One region of the Streptomyces sp. NPDC015220 genome, then DNA from elsewhere that is predicted to be linked to it. Evidence: riboswitches for the same ligand, from Rfam matches in the RefSeq annotation. Region 1 holds a riboswitch; the other holds the start of a gene.

The links. A riboswitch is a leader RNA that binds a small molecule or an ion and turns the genes downstream of it on or off. The one in region 1 is predicted to bind cobalamin.
Region 2: another riboswitch for cobalamin. It lies ahead of ACF061_RS38680 (ABC transporter substrate-binding protein); the one in region 1 lies ahead of ACF061_RS05855 (ribonucleoside-diphosphate reductase subunit alpha).

The regions. Positions count from the first base shown of each region.
Region 1 is NZ_JBIBUK010000002.1:214,508-217,888, reverse strand. It holds gene ACF061_RS05855 (ribonucleoside-diphosphate reductase subunit alpha) at 1-1,875, opposite strand, end outside; cobalamin riboswitch at 1,997-2,169, opposite strand; gene ACF061_RS05850 (GNAT family N-acetyltransferase) at 2,197-2,703, opposite strand; gene mctP (monocarboxylate uptake permease MctP) at 2,852-3,381, opposite strand, start outside.
Region 2 is NZ_JBIBUK010000044.1:9,007-12,387, reverse strand. It holds gene ACF061_RS38685 (FecCD family ABC transporter permease) at 1-948, opposite strand, end outside; gene ACF061_RS38680 (ABC transporter substrate-binding protein) at 945-1,982, opposite strand; cobalamin riboswitch at 2,044-2,257, opposite strand; gene ACF061_RS38675 (metallophosphoesterase) at 2,524-3,381, shown strand, end outside.

The sequences.
Region 1 (3,381 bases):
CTGCGGCTCGATGCACTCGTACACGCCCGCGATCGAGGCGATGGTGGCGGTCGGCGCGATGGCCAGCAGCAGTGAGTTGCGCATGCCGATGGCGGCGACGCGCTCGCGCAGGGCCGCCCAGCGCCGCGGCCAGGTGAGCTCGGCGTCGTAGTGGTCGGGGTGCAGCACGCCCCGGGCGGCCCGGGTCAGGTCCCAGGCGGGCAGCGGGCCGCTCCGCTCGGCGAGGTCGGCGGAGGCCTCGTACGCGGCGAGCATGATCCGCTCGGCGATACGGGTGGAGAGCGCCTTCGCCTGAGGGGAGTCGAAGGGCAGCCGCAGCTTGAAGAAGACGTCCTGCAGGCCCATCACGCCCAGCCCGACCGGCCGCCACCGGGCGTTGGACCGGCCCGCCTGCCCGGTCGGGTAGAAGTTGATGTCGACCACGCGGTCGAGGAAGGTCACGGCGGTGCGGACGGTCCCGTCCAGCCGCTCCCAGTCGATGTCCCCGTCGCGCACGAACGCGCCGAGGTTGACCGAACCGAGGTTGCAGACCGCCGTCTCGCCGTCGTCGGTGACCTCCAGGATCTCCGTGCAGAGGTTGGAGGAGTGGACGACGTGGCCCGGCTCGGCCGTCTGGTTGGCGGTGCGGTTGGCGGCGTCCTTGAAGGTCATCCAGCCGTTGCCGGTCTGCGCCAGGGTGCGCATCATCCGGCCGTACAGGTCGCGGGCCGGCATCGTCTTCCTGGCCAGGCCCCGCGCCTCCGCGGCGCGGTACGCGGCGTCGAACTCCTCGCCCCACAGGTCCACCAGCTCCGGCACGTCGGAGGGCGAGAACAGCGACCACTGCCCGTCGGCGTCCACCCGGCGCATGAACTCGTCCGGGATCCAGTGCGCGAGGTTCAGGTTGTGGGTGCGCCGGGCGTCCTCGCCGGTGTTGTCGCGCAGCTCCAGGAACTCCTCGATGTCCGAGTGCCAGGTCTCCAGGTAGACCGCCGCCGCGCCCTTGCGCCGGCCGCCCTGGTTCACCGCGGCCACCGAGGCGTCCAGGGTCTTCAGGAACGGCACGATGCCGTTGGAGTGCCCGTTGGTCCCGCGGATCAGCGAACCGCGCGCGCGGATGCGGGAGTAGGCGATGCCGATGCCGCCGGCGTGCTTGGAGAGCCGGGCGACCTGGTGGTAGCGGTCGTAGATGCTGTCCAGCTCGTCCTTGGGGGAGTCGAGCAGGTAGCAGGACGACATCTGGGGGTGCCGGGTGCCGGAGTTGAAGAGCGTGGGGGAGGAGGGGAGGTAGTCGAGGCGGCTCATCAGCCCGTAGAGCGCCGCCACTTCGTCGACCGAACGCTCCGTGTCGTCCTCGGCCAGGCCGCTCGCCACCCGCAGCATGAAGTGCTGGGGCGTCTCGATCACCTTGCGGGTGATCGGGTGCCGGAGCAGGTAACGGCTGTGCAGGGTGCGCAGCCCGAAGTAGCCGAAGCGGTCGTCGGCGGCCGGGTCGACGACCGCGTCCAGGCGCTCGGCGTGCAGGCGTACGAAGTCGGCCGTCCGGTCGGCGATCAGCCCCTCCCGGTGGCCCACGGCGACGGACCCGGTGAAGGAGGTGACGCCCTGGGAGGCGGCCTCGGCGCGGATGGCGAGGGTCAGCAGCCTGGCGGCCAGCCGCGAGTAGGCGGGGTCCTCGGAGATGAGCCCGGCGGCCGCCTCGGTGGCCAGCTCGCGCAGTTCCGCCTCGTCCGCGTGGGCGGAACGGCCGCGCAGCGCGGCGGCGGCCACCCTCCCGGGGTCGGCGTCGGGGAGGTCTGCGGTCAGCTCGGTCAGGGTCCGCAGCAGCGCGGCACCGGGACCGTCGGGTTCCACGCGGTCCTCGGCTGAGACCGGATCCGCTGGCGCGATGGTCACGTGGGGCTCTCCCTCGCTCGGCTCGGGGCCTCGCCGAGGGCAGGGGGCAGCACACGAGCGCACGCGGCGCCGCGCCCACCGGCCCATTCCACGAGGCCCGGACGTCAGGCACCCGGACCGGACGGCCGGGCGCACTGTCGGCAGGTCCTCGGACTGACGCACGTACACGGCCATGAGGGCATACGTGTACGAGTACACCGTTGCGGGACAGTTCCGGATTCGCACCGGATTCCCCTGCGGCGACAGCGAGCATGAGCATACATCTTGTGCCGGGCCGGGAAGCCACCCCCATATGTTGTGGCGTGGCGACTGCGGAGCGTGTCAGAGGGCCAACGCGTAGGTGAGCAGGTCCAGGTCGAGGAGGTCCGGGAGGGGATTGAAGTCGCGTCCGGGGGTGCGGACGAAGCCGAGGCGCTCGTAGAGGCGGTGGGCGGAGCGCATGGCGGGCTGGGTGGACAGGACGAGGCGGACGCAGCCCTCGGTCGCCCGGGCACGGTCGGCGCAGGCCCGCACCAGAGCCTCGCCCACTCCCCGGCCGCGTGCCGAGTGCGCGACCGCGAGCATCCGTATCTCGGCCTCCCCGGATCCGGCGATGTCGGCCATCGGGCCGCCGGACGGCACGAAGGTGACGCCGCCGAGCACGTTCCCGTTCCCGGTGGCCACCAGCACCTCGGCGGCGGCGGCCCGCTTGGCCACGTCCCGCAGCTCCCCGAGGTAGGCGTCGTCCGCCCCGAAGTCGAGGAGCCCGTCCAGGAGGTAGGCCTGGGCGGTGATCTCCCCGAGGGCGCCGTACTCGCCGGGTTCCGCCTGTCCGATCACGATGTCCACGGCCTCGAGTCTGCCGCACGGGCGGGGCGGCGGGCCGCCGGATTTCTCGCGTGCGCCGCGGGGTGCGGCGGGCCGCCGGAGCCGCGCCGCGCGGACACGGCGGCGGGCCGCCGGACTGCTCCGACGGCCCGCCGACCTGCCGTGCGGCTCAGTGCGCGCTGCCCGCCGTGGCGGGCGGCAGCTCCACCGCGACGCCGGGCTCGCCCGCGTCCTTCGTGTAGTCCTCCGGCCGCGTCTCGTCGACGCCCTCGGGCGCCTTCAGGGCCCTGAGGACGAAGGTCAGGACCACCGAGACGACCACGTTGAGCACGAACGCCGTCATGCCGATGTAGCCGATCTCGCCGATGCCCGGGATCTCCTTGGCCGAGCCGCCGAAGTGCTTCTGCGTCGGCGAGGCCACGCCGTAGGCCGCGACCGTGCCGTACACCATGCCGACCGCCCAGCCGGCGAGCAGCGCCCAGCGGTGGAACCAGCGGGTGAACAGGCCGCCGACCAGGGCCGGGAAGGTCTGCAGGATCCAGATGCCGCCCAGCAGCTGGAAGTTGATGGCGACCGTCTTGTCCATGGTCAGGACGAAGACCAGCGCGCCCACCTTCACCAGCAGGGACACGAGCTTGGAGACGCGGGTCTCCTCCTTCGCCGTCGCGTCCGGCTTGATGAAGTCCTTGTAGATGTTGC
Region 2 (3,381 bases), on a different contig from region 1:
CACGCCCACCGGGACCTCCTGGGGATCGAGGACGGTGCGGGCGGCGGTGTCCACCCATACGAGGAAGACGGCGCCGGTCAGTGCGGTGACCGGCAGGAGGCGGGCGTGCCCGGGGCCGGTGAGGGCTCGGGTGGCGTGCGGGAGGACCAGGCCGACGAAGCCGATCGCGCCGGCGCAGCTCACGAGGACCGCGGTGAGCAGTGCCGTCGCGGAGAGCAGGACCAGGCGGGTGCGGGCGACGTGGACGCCGAGTCCCGCGGCGGCCTCCTCCCCGAAGGCGAACGCGTCCAGGGTGCGGGCGTACCCGAGGCAGACGGCGAGGACGGCGGCCAGCACCAGGGCGCACAGCAGCACCTGGTCCCAGGTCGCGCCCGCGAGCGAGCCCAGCAGCCAGAACAGCACGGACCGGGTGGTCTCGGCGTCCGCCGAGGTCAGTACCGTGACGGAGGTCAGTGCGGAGAAGAGCTGCATGGCGGCGACTCCGGAGAGCACCACCCGGTCCGTGCTGCCGCCCAGGGAGTGGCTGAGCACGAGGACGAGACCGAAGGAGAGCAACGCGCCGAGGAAGGCGCCCGCCGACAGGGACACCGCTCCCCCGCCCACGCCGAGCACGACCACGGCGACCGCTCCGGTGGAGGCCCCGGAGGAGACACCGAGCACGAAGGGGTCGGCCAGCGGGTTGCGCAGCAGGGACTGCAGGACCGCCCCGCAGACCGCGAGGCCCGCCCCGCACACCGCGGCCAGCAGCGTACGGGGCATGCGCAGGTTCCACACGATGCCGTCCCGCAGCGGTGGCAACGTGGCCTCGCCCAGCCCGAGACGGGCGGCGACCGAGGTCCACACGTCGGCCGGGGAGATGTCGGCGGGACCGATGGTCACCGCGACGGCGACCGACGCGAGCAGCACGGCCAGTCCCCCGCCGGTCAACAGCGCGGCGCGGGCGCTCACTTGGCGAGACCGAGACCGCGCAGGCCGGCGGCGACCTGTTCGATCCCCTCGACCGTCCGGATGGACGGGTTCATCGCCTGCCCGCTCAGCAGGACGTACCGCTTGTTCTTCACCGCGGTGAGGTCACGTGTCGCCGGGGTGGTCTCCAGGAAGTGGATCTTGGCTTCGGCGGACTCCGCGGTCTGGGACCTGCGGGTCAGGTCGCCGAGCACGATGACGTCGGGGTCGCGGTCGGCGACGGTCTCCCAGTTGATCTGCGGCCACTCGTCATGGGTGTCGGAGAAGGCGTTCTTCGCGCCGACGGCACGGGTGATGGCGCCGGGGGCGCCGCAGCAGCCGGCCAGGTAGGGCGACTGGGAGTTGGCGAACCAGTACATGAGGGAGACGCCGGAGGCGTCCAGCCCGGCGGTGGCCCTGCGCACCCGCTCCTTCAGAGCGGCGACGAGCTCGTCGCCGCGCGCCTCGACCCCGAAGGCACGCGCCAGGTCGCGTATCTCGCCGTACACGGCGTCGAGGGCGAGCGGGGTGCCGCGCGAACCGTCGCCACCGCTGTCGTTGTCCTTGCCCTCGGCGCAGTCGGCCGGCGAGACGTACGTGGGCACCCCCAGCTTCTCGAACCGCTCGCGGGCGGCGACGCCGCCCTGGCCCAGGGTGGAGACGAAGGAGGCGGTGACGAAGTCGGGATCGGCGTCGAGGACCTTCTCGAAGGACGGGTTGTCGTCGGCCAGGCGCGGCACCCGCGCGTTGGCCTTCTCCAGGCCCTTCATCACCGGGTCGGTCCAGGTCGCGGTGCCCGCCATACGGTCGGCGAGGCCGAGGGAGAGCAGGATCTCGGTGGTCCCCTGGTTGAGGGAGACGGCCCGTTTCGGCGCCGACCGCAGGGTGACCCGGTGTCCGCAGTTGTCGATCGTGCGCGGATGACCGAAGCCGGCCTTCCCCGGTGTCGCACCGTCCGGGACGGAACCGGCGCAACCGGTGAGCAGCAGGGCCGGTGCCAGCAGGAGGGCAGCGGGGCGGAGGGCGGAACGGAACACGGGCCTGCCTCGGGTGTCAGGGCTCGTACGCGGAGCCTGGCCATGCGGACGTACTCCGCGCCTTCGGCGCGGAGTTGCCAGCAGGTCTTCGGACTCGGACTCGTCCGGACGGGGCGCCTTCCCGGTACGGTCCCGCGCCCGCCCTGCGGCCGGCCCGCTCCCTTCCCAGTGGCACGTGTGCCCCGCCCGTCCTCCTCACCGCTGCGCGTCAGTTCCGGATTCCCACCGGATTCCCTGGCCTCGGATGTGGCACGACTGGCTCCGGCAGGTTATCAACACCCCCCGGGTGGTCGGGCCGTGGCGTCCGGACCGGGGCAGGCGAGGAGGGCGCCGGTGTCCCGGTCGTCCTCGGCGGGTGGCCGGGGGACGGCACGCAGCGCGCCGGGTGCGGTCGGAGCGTTGGCGGACGAGGGGCCGGCCCGGTCTCGTCATCCCGCGGAGAACCGTTCGCCCAAGGCCGCACCCGTGAACGCCGGTCCGGCCGGCCCGAGGACGACCGGATACAGTGCGCGAGACGGCAGCCCGGTCAGGGAGGGGAAGCGTGACCGACACCAGAAGCACCCGGCCCGCGGACAGCGAAGCGCGTGCGCCGCGGCGGAGCCCGCTGCACCGCCTGATGCGCTGCCTCCCCCTGATCGCCCCCGTCCTGCTGTGGGCCGTGCCCTGCTGGGTGCTCCTGCACGCCGGCCAGCACTGGCCGCTGCCCGTCACGCTGGTCGGCACCGCCCTGTTCGCCCTCGGCCTCATATGTATGCCGCTCGCGATGGTGCGCGGCCACGGCCGGCTCCGGCAGGACCGGGCGGCGATCGTCGGTGACACCCTGCTGGGCGCCAGCTGGGTCCTGTTCACCTGGTCCGTTCTGCTCGGCGTCCTCTTGCGGCTCGCCCTGACCGTGGCCGGCGTCGGCGAAAGTCAGGACCGGGCCCGGATCGTCACTTGGGCCGTCCTCGGGGTGACCGCCGTACTGCTCGCCTGGGGGTACGCCGAGGCCCGCCGCGTACCACGCGTGCGCCGACTCGACGTGCGACTCCCGCGACTGGGCGCCGGGCTGGACGGCACCCGCGTCGTCCTCATCACCGACACCCACTACGGCCCGCTCGATCGCGCCCGCTGGTCGGCACGGGTGTGCGAGACGGTGAACACCCTGGAAGCCGACCTGGTCTGCCACACCGGCGACATCGCGGACGGCACGGCCGAACGCCGCCGCGCCCAGGCCGCCCCACTCGGTACCGTGCGGGCCACCCGGGCCCGGGTGTACGTCACCGGCAACCACGAGTACTACAGCGAGGCACAGGGCTGGGTCGACCTGATGGACGAGCTGGGCTGGGAGCCGCTTCGCAACCGCCACCTGCTGCTCGAACGCGGAGGCGACACCCTCGTGGTCGCCGGCGTGGACGAC